DNA from 3 places in the Pseudoalteromonas sp. MMG006 genome. Region 1 is predicted to be linked to each of the others. Evidence: predicted binding sites of a transcription regulator. Region 1 holds the regulator's gene; each other region holds the start of a gene.
The links. The regulator sigma-54, encoded in region 1, starts transcription at its own class of promoters, with help from an activator protein. The targets are predictions, from matches to a motif close to GTTGGCACGNNNNTNGNNT.

Region 1 (3,264 bases):
GATATCATTAAATTCATCTTGTTCTTTTGGGATGTTACGCACATCGATACTAACAGCTATTTTATCGTAGGTGTCCGACACACTTCGCACTAAAGAGGGGAGTAGGTTTACTGGTATGTTATCTACGCAATAATAACCTAAATCTTCTACAACGCGTAAAGCAACCGACTTTCCAGAACCGGAGCGGCCACTTATGATAATTAACTCCATTTATCACCCTTTTAAACTACGATTGGTTAACAATGACTTGGTAAAGCTCAGCATCAGATTTTGCACAGCGTAGCTGTTTACAAAACTCTTTGTCATTTAGTCTATCAGCTATAGTTGCAAGAGTCTTTAGGTGCTGCTGGTTATCGCCATCTGGTACGATGAGTGCAACAAATATATCAACTGGGCGGTTATCAATCGCGTCAAAATTTATTGCTTTTTCACTTACAAGTACTAATGCTAATGGCTCTTCTGCACCACTCATTCTTCCATGAGGGATTGCTATACCACGGCCTATCCCCGTGCTGCCAAGTTTCTCTCTATTCATTAAAGCAGATAAGATATCTTGTTGGGAAAGGTAAGGAAGCTTTTCATGAGCAAGCTCACTAATAAACTCTAAAATTCTTTTTTTGCTATTAAAAAGGACCGCAGCTTTGCTGCAGTCCTGGCATATAAGTGAGCTTAATTTCATCATATTAGTGTCGAGCAAGCTTCTCTTTGTGTTTAATAACTTGACGATCGAGCTTATCAATCAACGAGTCAATGGCAGCATACATATCTTGATGTTCAGTAGATGCAAATAATTCTGCACCACTTACATGGATAGTAGCTTCAGCTTTTTGGTTGAGTTTTTCTACATCGAGAATGACATGAACATTGTTTATATGATCAGAATGCCTTTCTAGCTTTGCAAATTTATTATTTACGTAGTCTCTCAATGAATCAGTAACATCTACATGACGACCAGTTAAGTTTAGTTGCATAAGCGTTTTCCTCTTTGTTTTGCGTCTTATATCAAACTCTTTCGTTGATTAGACGGTGGAATAGCCAGAGATTCGCGGTATTTTGCGATTGTGCGTCTAGCTACTTTAATTCCTTGCTCAGCCAATATATCCGCAATTTTACTATCACTCAATGGTTTTGCTGAGTTTTCTGCGGCAATCAATTTTTTTATCAAAGCACGTATTGCTGTAGACGAACACTCACCGCCATTTTCGGTGCTTACATGGCTTGAGAAAAAGTATTTAAGCTCAAATATACCACGTGGCGTGTGCATGTACTTTTGAGTAGTTACGCGCGAAATAGTCGATTCGTGCATTTCTACCATTTCAGCAACATCGTTTAAAACCATAGGCTTCATGGCCTCTGGACCATGCTCAAAAAAGCCCTGTTGCTGCTTAACAATACAATTAGTTACTTTAAGCAATGTGTCGTTTCTGCTCTCTAGGCTTTTTATAAACCATTTAGCTTCTTGTAAATGAGAGCGAATAAATTGACTATCACCACTAGATTTAACTGTACGCGACATAGCTGCATATTGGCTATTAACACGTATTTTAGGCATGCTATCTGGGTTTAGCTCAACGACCCAGCGGCCTTTTATTTTTTTCACCGACACATCGGGAATTACATACTCTGACTCTTCCCTTACTATAGTATCTGCGGGTTTAGGGTTTAGAGTGTGTATTAACGTCATTACTTCTTTAAGCTCGTCTTCTTTGAGCTTAGTTTTCTTCATTAATGTACGATAGTCGCGAGCTGCTAATAGATCAATATGCTCGGTTAAAATCATCTTTGTTTCATTGATAAAAGGCGCATCTTTATCAAACTGATTTAGCTGAATACACAAACACTCTTGTAAGCTACGAGCTGCTATACCCACAGGATCAAATAACTGAATACGTTTTAAAACGGCCTCTATTTCATCAAGTTCAACTTCACCTTCGTCGTCATTCTCTTGATTAAAGCTTTCTAAAATTTCTTCACAACTAAGTGTTAAAATACCAGAGTCATCTACGGCTTCAACTATCGCTATTGCGATAGCTTCATCCGTGGGACTAAATGGCGTGAGCTGTAATTGCCACATTAGGTATTCGTGAAGTGTTTCGGTTGAAGCACCTTGGTAAATAGATTCATCTTCTGGCATTGGGCCTGATGATGAAGCAGGTGCTGCGCTCATGTACTCATCCCAGCTTACATCCATAGCCATTTCGTCACTTACTGTATCTTTAGTAAGTGCTTCACCACTATCTTGCTCGTACTCGCTCGGTTTTTCGTCAGCACTAGCGCTTACGGTTACTTCGTCGTTATCTGCTTTTTGCTCGTTTTTACCAGCCGATTCTTCCGTGTAATCTTGTTCATCTACTTCGAGAAGCGGATTACTATCAAGCGCTTCTTGTATTTCTTGCTGGAGATCCAATGTACTGAGTTGCAGCAAACGAATTGCTTGTTGCAGCTGTGGAGTCATTGTAAGTTGCTGGCCCATGCGCAGCTGTAATGATTGCCTCATGTATCTCTAACAATCCTTTTATGTTGTTATAATTAATACTAGCAGATGCTTAAAGACATGGCGTAAATGTTACAGCCTAAATTGCTCGCCTAAATAAACATCGCGTACCGTTTTATCGTTTAATACGTGCTCTGGTGTACCAGAAGCAATTAACTCTCCATGAGAAACAATGTAGGCTTTTTCACAAACATCAAGGGTTTCTCTTACATTATGGTCGGTAATTAATACACCAATGCCGCGATTTTTAAGGTGTTCTATTATTTTCTTTATATCTAATACCGATATAGGGTCAACACCTGCAAAAGGCTCATCCAATAAAATAAATTTAGGATTAGCGGCTAATGCGCGCGCTATTTCTACACGACGGCGCTCACCACCCGATAAAGCCATACCTTGGCTGTCTCGAATATGTTGGATACTAAATTCATCTAACAAGTTGTTAAGCGTATCTTCTCTCGCTTTTTTATTAAGCTCTTTACGCGTTTCTAAAATAGCCATTAGGTTTTGATAAACGCTAAGCTTTCTAAAAATTGACGATTCTTGTGGCAAGTAACCTATGCCTAATCTAGCACGACTATGCATGGGTAAAAGAGTAATATCGTTCTCATCGATAGAAATTTTGCCTTTATCGCTTGGTACAAGGCCTACTATCATATAAAAAGTAGTCGTTTTGCCTGCACCATTTGGTCCGAGTAACCCTACAATACTGCCGGCTTTGACTTCAAGGCCAACGTTTTTTACAACTTCGCGACCTTTATAGCTTTTTG
Region 2 (3,264 bases), on a different contig from region 1:
TGGGTTTCTCTACCAAGTTTAACTGTTTTACGTAAATAGTTAACTGTTTCAAGGTCTAACTCATTCCAGCCACCTTGAGGTACGCGCTTATCAAGCTCTAATTTACCGTAACGAATACGAATAAGGCGAGATACTTCAACATCTTGAGACTGCCATAAACGACGAACTTCGCGGTTACGTCCTTCATTAAGTGTAACGTTAAACCAGCGGTTGATACCTTCGCCGCCCATTGGTTTTACACTTAAAAACTTAGCGGGACCATCTTCTAGCTCAACACCACGAGTAAGGTTTTTAACTGTTTCATTTGTGACTTCACCAAATACTCGAGCAGAGTATTCACGCTCTACTTCGTAGCTTGGGTGCATCAAACGATTTGCCAGCTCGCCATCATTAGTAAATAACATTAAGCCTGCGGTATTAATATCTAATCGTCCAACCGCAATCCAGCGCTCACCGTCAATACGAGGTAAGCGATCGAATACAGTACGACGGCCTTCAGGATCTTTACGTGTACTTAACTCACCTTCTGGTTTGTTGTACATAATGACACGACAGATACGATCTGCTTTCTCTTCAATTTTTACAGTATGACCGTCAACTCGAATTAAATCGGTTTCTTCAACACGGTCGCCTAGCTTAGCTACTTTGCCGTTAACACTAACGCGATTAGCATCAATGTATTTTTCCATTTCACGGCGTGAGCCCACGCCTGCACGGGCTAAGACTTTTTGTAACTTTTCACCTTGTATACTCATTCGGATGGTTCTCTCACAGAAGGATCGCTCATTAACTGATTAATTTTGCTTTGCTGATCTGACGGCAAAGCAGGTAAATTATCTAAACCTGTTAACGAAAAATAATCTAAAAATTGCTTAGTAGTTGCATATAATGCTGGTTTACCTGGTACTTCTTTATGCCCTACCACTTTAACCCACTCTCTTTCAAGTAAAGTTTTTATAATATTCGAACCCGTTGCTACCCCTCTTACTTGCTCAATTTCGCCACGCGTAATGGGCTGCCTGTAAGCGATAAGAGATAGCGTTTCAAGTAATGCACGTGAATACTTAGGCGCTCGTTCCTGCCATAAGTTATTTAGCCAAGGGCTTAAACTACTACAAGCCTGAAACCGATAACCACTTCCTACTTCAACTAAGCGTATACCACGGGTTTGAAAATGTATTTGTATTGTATCAATAGCGTCATTTATACGCGCCATAGAAATGGCTAAATCAGCCAGCACAACATCTTTAAGCTGGCGTTTGCTTAGAGGTTTACTAGCTACAAATATCGCCGCTTCAATGATTTCAACTAATTGTTCATCACTTATACGCCGACTAGCCATACACCTATTACCAAATAAAAATACACAGCCAACTATTATGACAGAAGTAGAGCAAACTAGGAAAATATATCTGCCTTTTAACTAAATTAAATGCACAAAAAAGCCAGCAATTAGTGCTGGCTTGTTCTACTTAACTTACATAGATAATATTAGCTATGTCTAAGTACTTTAAGGGCATCATCTTCGGCTACGGCTTTACCGTATTTTTTAATGTAACCTTTAAACTCACCTCTGCTGATGCGTTTATCGTTATTGCCGTCCATATAACCGAAATGATTTGAAATATCGTCATCGTCAGCTTCTTCTACTGAAATGTACCCATTTTTATCATTATCTAAACTCTTAAAATCGTTTTCAATTTTATCAAATTTAGCTATTTTAGCTTTAAATGCTGACTCACTAACTTCACTGTCAGTGGCTACCTTACCGGTATTTAATTGCATGTAGGTGTTAAATTCTTTACGACTGATCTCATTATCCATATTGGTATCAATATTTGAAAAGTGGCCCCAAATGTTGTCATCATCTGCCTCTACTTTTGAAATATAACCATCACTGTCGTTATCTAAACTTGCGAAATCGCTGTCGATTTTTTCTAACCCTTGGTTAGATGCACAAGCCGCTAAGCTCAAAGATGCTAAAATAGTTGTTGCTAGTGTTAACTTTTTCATAAGACGTATCCTTGTAGTTAGTAAATGTCACTTTAACTAATACAAGTCCAATGCCAAAATAAATAACACAATAAATATCAAGCACTTAATATTTTTTAGCTCACTTTATATACTCTAATCAATCACTTAGCTTTGCAATGATTGCAGCTTACCTTGTAATTTTTGCAAAAAAATACCCGGTATTAACCAGGCACTTTTTATAAAGCTAATATATTGCTTAAAAATTAAATAGCAGCGTTTTGGTAACGCTTAACAAACTCAGTTACGTTTTGACCGTTACATTTTAAAGAGTTTAAGTTACCAATCTTTTGACGTACTGGCGCTAACCCTTTTTTAAGTGCAGTCATACATAACTGTGTTTCTTGCTGTGCATCTTTAGCAAACATTTCAACTTTGTCTTGTGATGATGCACTAACAGTTGTTTTTTTAGCGATATTGCGAATGTCTTCACCGTTACACAAAATACTCTTAGAAAAACGAGATAAATAAACGCCATGTTGCGCAGCTTCTTTACGGGCAACACTAAAGCCTTCATTAGCACTTAATACACATAATTTAGACTCAAGTTTGTTGTCTTGACTAAAGTAAGTATTGCTTTGTGCACAAACAGTTGCAGATGCAAATAAAGCGCTGGCTAAAAGTAGTTGTGTTTTCATGAGAGATCCTATTTGAACGAGTTAAATAAGTAATTTTTGCGCATTATATATTCAAAAAAACTTATATCAATTGAAATTATTATTTATTTAAATAATTAATATTGCATTTACAATGTTTAAACTTTAGCCACCACTTGATCAACATTTGTGCAGCTATTAACTCAATTTAGTCATGTGATGTACGCGTATTTACTGATACAATTTAGACCATTAAATAGAACCAATTTTAAGGTAAATTTTATGAAAGTGATTTCTTTCAATATCAATGGTCTGCGTGCTCGTCTTCATCAATTACAAGCAATAATAGATAAACACCAACCAGACGTTATTGGCTTGCAAGAGATTAAAGTTCATGATGAAGCATTCCCATTAGAAGATGTTCAAAAAATGGGATACCACGTTTATTTTCATGGTCAAAAAGCACATTACGGTGTAGCTATGTTATGCAAAAAAGAGCCTAAATCGGTCTTAAAAGGCTTTGCTACAGATACTGATGAATCACAAAAACGCATGATAAGCGTAACTATTGAACAAGACAATGGCCGTGACCTAACCGTGATGAATGGTTATTTTCCACAAGGTGATAACATTAATC
Region 3 (3,264 bases), on a different contig from region 1:
CTTAATTGCAGTTTCTAGATTACGTACGTCATTCATTGCATCAAAAATACGAAATACATCAACACCGTTTTTGTGTGCTCGCTCTACAAACTTTTCAACTACGTCATCAGCATAATGGCGGTAACCTAATAAGTTTTGGCCGCGTAATAGCATTTGCTGTTTAGTATTTGGCATTGCCTTTTTAAGTGCACGAATACGCTCCCAAGGATCTTCACCTAAATAACGAATACACGAATCAAATGTTGCGCCGCCCCACGACTCAATCGACCAATAACCTGCATCGTCTAATTTGCTTGCAATAGGAAGCATGTCGTCTAAACGCATACGTGTTGCTAATAATGACTGGTGAGCGTCGCGTAATACTAATTCTGTTAATTTTAATTTAGCCATGTGTGTGCCCCTTAGTTATTATTTGATTTGTACTGAGCAATGGCAGCACTAATAGCAGCGATGTGCTCTTTTGGCACACCTTGAGATTTAAAAGACGGTGATTTAACCGGTGTTGCCACTTCTGGCTCGCTAAAACGCGCAACCAAGTGAGACATAAGCGTTACAGCACCAATTAATATTGAAAGAAATACAAACACGCCCACCATACCCGTAAGCATTAAACTGCCCGCAGTAGTGAGTACAGCTCCTATATCCATTTTTCTCCCCTTAAAACATACCGAAATAAAAAGTCGGTTTATTTAAATAATTATTCACTGGATGATAACAAAACAATTAACTTTGTCTACACCCTGTAAATTGGTAAAACCAATTAAAATAAAAATAACATATCGCCACTACGGTTAACATAACTAAAACCGCTATAAACGCTATTGCGTATAGATTGCAAAAATAACGGCTATAGACAAAGCTTATACCCATCCTCGTAACAACGTATAAATACTATTAAATCTAGTATGTTATGGAGCTGTTCGCTTATAAGGCCAAAGAATAAATGTAAATTGGTCTTACCAAGTGGCGTTAAATTTCAATAGCTACACCTAACGTTTACTAAATTTACATAACTGTGAATAAGTTACATAACAAAGCGTAAAAATTACTATAGGGATGATATTTAAAACCTCACCCAAACAACATAACCAACTGATAATTAACATTAAAATAATTTGGCATATAACTGGCATTAGTTACTTCGAACGATTTGATAAACCAAGGAGAAGACAATGTTACGCTGGACAATCACATTTTTAGTTATTGCTTTAATCGCTGCAGTGTTAGGTTTTGGTGGCATCGCAGGTGCCGCAGCTGGTATAGCAAAAATTATATTTTTTATCTTTTTAGTACTTTTAGTGATTTCATTAGTTTCAGGTGCGCTACGTGGTAAATCACCCAGGTAGATAAGGCATACGACTAACCAACACTAAATTAATTAATACTTACAAGGAATTACACTATGAACTCTACAACTTTAAAAGCAGCTTTAGTCGCAGTATTTGCGGGTTTTTTCATGATGGGTTGTGAAGACAACCACGCAGAAGACGCAGGCGAGCGTATTGATGAAGCAGTAACTGACGTGCAAAACTCTGTTGAAGATGCATGTGAAAATGTAAAAGAAGGCGTTAACGCAGAAGAAACTAACTGTTAATTCTTCGCCTTTAAAAAAGCGGCTTACGAGCCGTTTTTTTTGTGCGCGCAATAAAATCCTCACTTTAAAGCTGCTCATTTAAGAGCTTACTGTTAAAATGTCAAAAATTACGCTTTAAGTATATACAATATGGCATTCACAACTACCTACACGCTTGATAAATCTTATTTTTACGAGTGCTTTGACGAATCGCTTCCTTATAGTAAACGCGCCAAACCCAAGTATTTTTTACTCGTGCTACTTATTGCCCTTGGTTTATTTGGTATTTATGGATTGGACGATCATTACCTAGGTACATTTATGATCATGCTAGCAGTGCTAGAGTGCGTGGCATTTTACTATCGCCGCCCATGGTGGGTTACTCGGCAAATGTTTAGCAGAGCATCTGGCTCTGAGGTTACGCTCACTTTTGACGATGTAGGCATTAAATCGTCTAATCATTACAAAAGCTACCAACTAGCATGGCAAGACATTACTGAAGTGATAAACACTCCAAACGGTTTGTTAATAAAAAATAAAAGCGGTATGCAATACATATCAAAACAAATACTAAGCCCTGAAACACTCGATTTTATAAACAAAAAAGCCACTCAGTGAGTGGCTTTTTAACTAGCTGAGTAAATTACTCAACTACGTATACGTGTTGATTAAGCATTGCCCGGATTAGGGTTCGACTTTTCAGCTTGTATGCGCATGTAAATCTCTTCACGGTGCACAGATACGTCTTTAGGTGCATTAACACCAATTCGAACTTGATTTCCTTTAACACCTAGAACGGTAACTGTTACTTCGTCACCAATCATTAGGGTTTCACCTACTCTACGAGTTAGTATTAGCATTCTCTTGCTCCCATGTTCCAATAAAAATTATAAGATTCCGCTTAAACATATTAATGAAAAATCGATTGAAAAGTAAGTAAAAACTCCCTAACTACTCATTTTCCGTTAAAAATGTTTTATGTAATGCACGAACTGCCAACTCTAGGTACTTTTCATCTATTAAAACCGAAATTTTAATCTCTGACGTTGAGACTAAAACTACGTTAATATTTTCCTGCGCTAATGCATCAAAAAATAAACTAGCTACACCAGAATGCGATTTCATACCCATTCCAACAGCAGATACTTTGGCCACTGTTGTTAACCCGCTAATATTATCAGCGCTTAATTGAGCTTGTTGCTCGGTAATTAATTCAAGCGCTTGCAGATAGTCATTCGAGTGCACAGTAAAAGCATAGTCTATTTTTTCAAAGTTATGATTATCTTGATTAATCATATCTATTTCGACGCCATTATCGGCAAAAAGTTTCAAAATTTTTGAAAGGTATTGCGTGCCGCTTGGCATACCTTGTACCTTAATTAAACATTCGTCGCGATTAAACGCAATGCCCGAAACAACCTTACTTGGCATATCGCTTTCCTCAAAGCTAATTAATGTTCCTTCATCAGGGTTAAAGCTTGAAAGCACCCTAAGCGGAACATTGTGTTTACCTGCCGCCTCTACAGAGCGAATGTGCAATACTTTAGCGCCTAAACTGGCCATCTCTAGCATTTCAGCAAAGGTTACTTGGCTCATTCGCCGCGCATTAGGTTCAACACGAGGATCTGTAGTATATACGCCATCAACGTCTGTATAGATCTGGCATTCATCAGCTTTTATAGCCGCAGCTA

Region 2: the regulator sigma-54 is predicted to act here: its motif matches at 2,053-2,071, upstream of J8L73_RS07600 (EF-hand domain-containing protein).
Region 3: the regulator sigma-54 is predicted to act here: its motif matches at 1,115-1,133, upstream of J8L73_RS14220 (DUF1328 family protein).

The regions. Positions count from the first base shown of each region.
Region 1 is NZ_JAGJEJ010000003.1:23,356-26,619, reverse strand. Features, by position in the region: gene rapZ (RNase adapter RapZ) at 1-210, opposite strand, end outside; gene ptsN (PTS IIA-like nitrogen regulatory protein PtsN) at 227-679, opposite strand; gene hpf (ribosome hibernation promoting factor) at 684-971, opposite strand; gene J8L73_RS04265 (RNA polymerase factor sigma-54) at 998-2,497, opposite strand; gene lptB (LPS export ABC transporter ATP-binding protein) at 2,567-3,264, opposite strand, start outside.
Region 2 is NZ_JAGJEJ010000005.1:167,504-170,767, forward strand. Features, by position in the region: gene rluB (23S rRNA pseudouridine(2605) synthase RluB) at 1-755, opposite strand, end outside; gene scpB (SMC-Scp complex subunit ScpB) at 752-1,342, opposite strand; gene J8L73_RS07600 (EF-hand domain-containing protein) at 1,492-2,013, opposite strand; gene J8L73_RS07605 (exonuclease III) at 2,238-2,669, opposite strand; gene xthA (exodeoxyribonuclease III) at 2,910-3,264, shown strand, end outside.
Region 3 is NZ_JAGJEJ010000015.1:78,070-81,333, forward strand. Features, by position in the region: gene oadA (sodium-extruding oxaloacetate decarboxylase subunit alpha) at 1-390, opposite strand, end outside; gene J8L73_RS14215 (OadG family transporter subunit) at 402-647, opposite strand; gene J8L73_RS14220 (DUF1328 family protein) at 1,173-1,346, shown strand; gene J8L73_RS14225 (hypothetical protein) at 1,403-1,594, shown strand; gene J8L73_RS14230 (YcxB family protein) at 1,724-2,191, shown strand; gene csrA (carbon storage regulator CsrA) at 2,242-2,433, opposite strand; gene J8L73_RS14240 (aspartate kinase) at 2,525-3,264, opposite strand, start outside.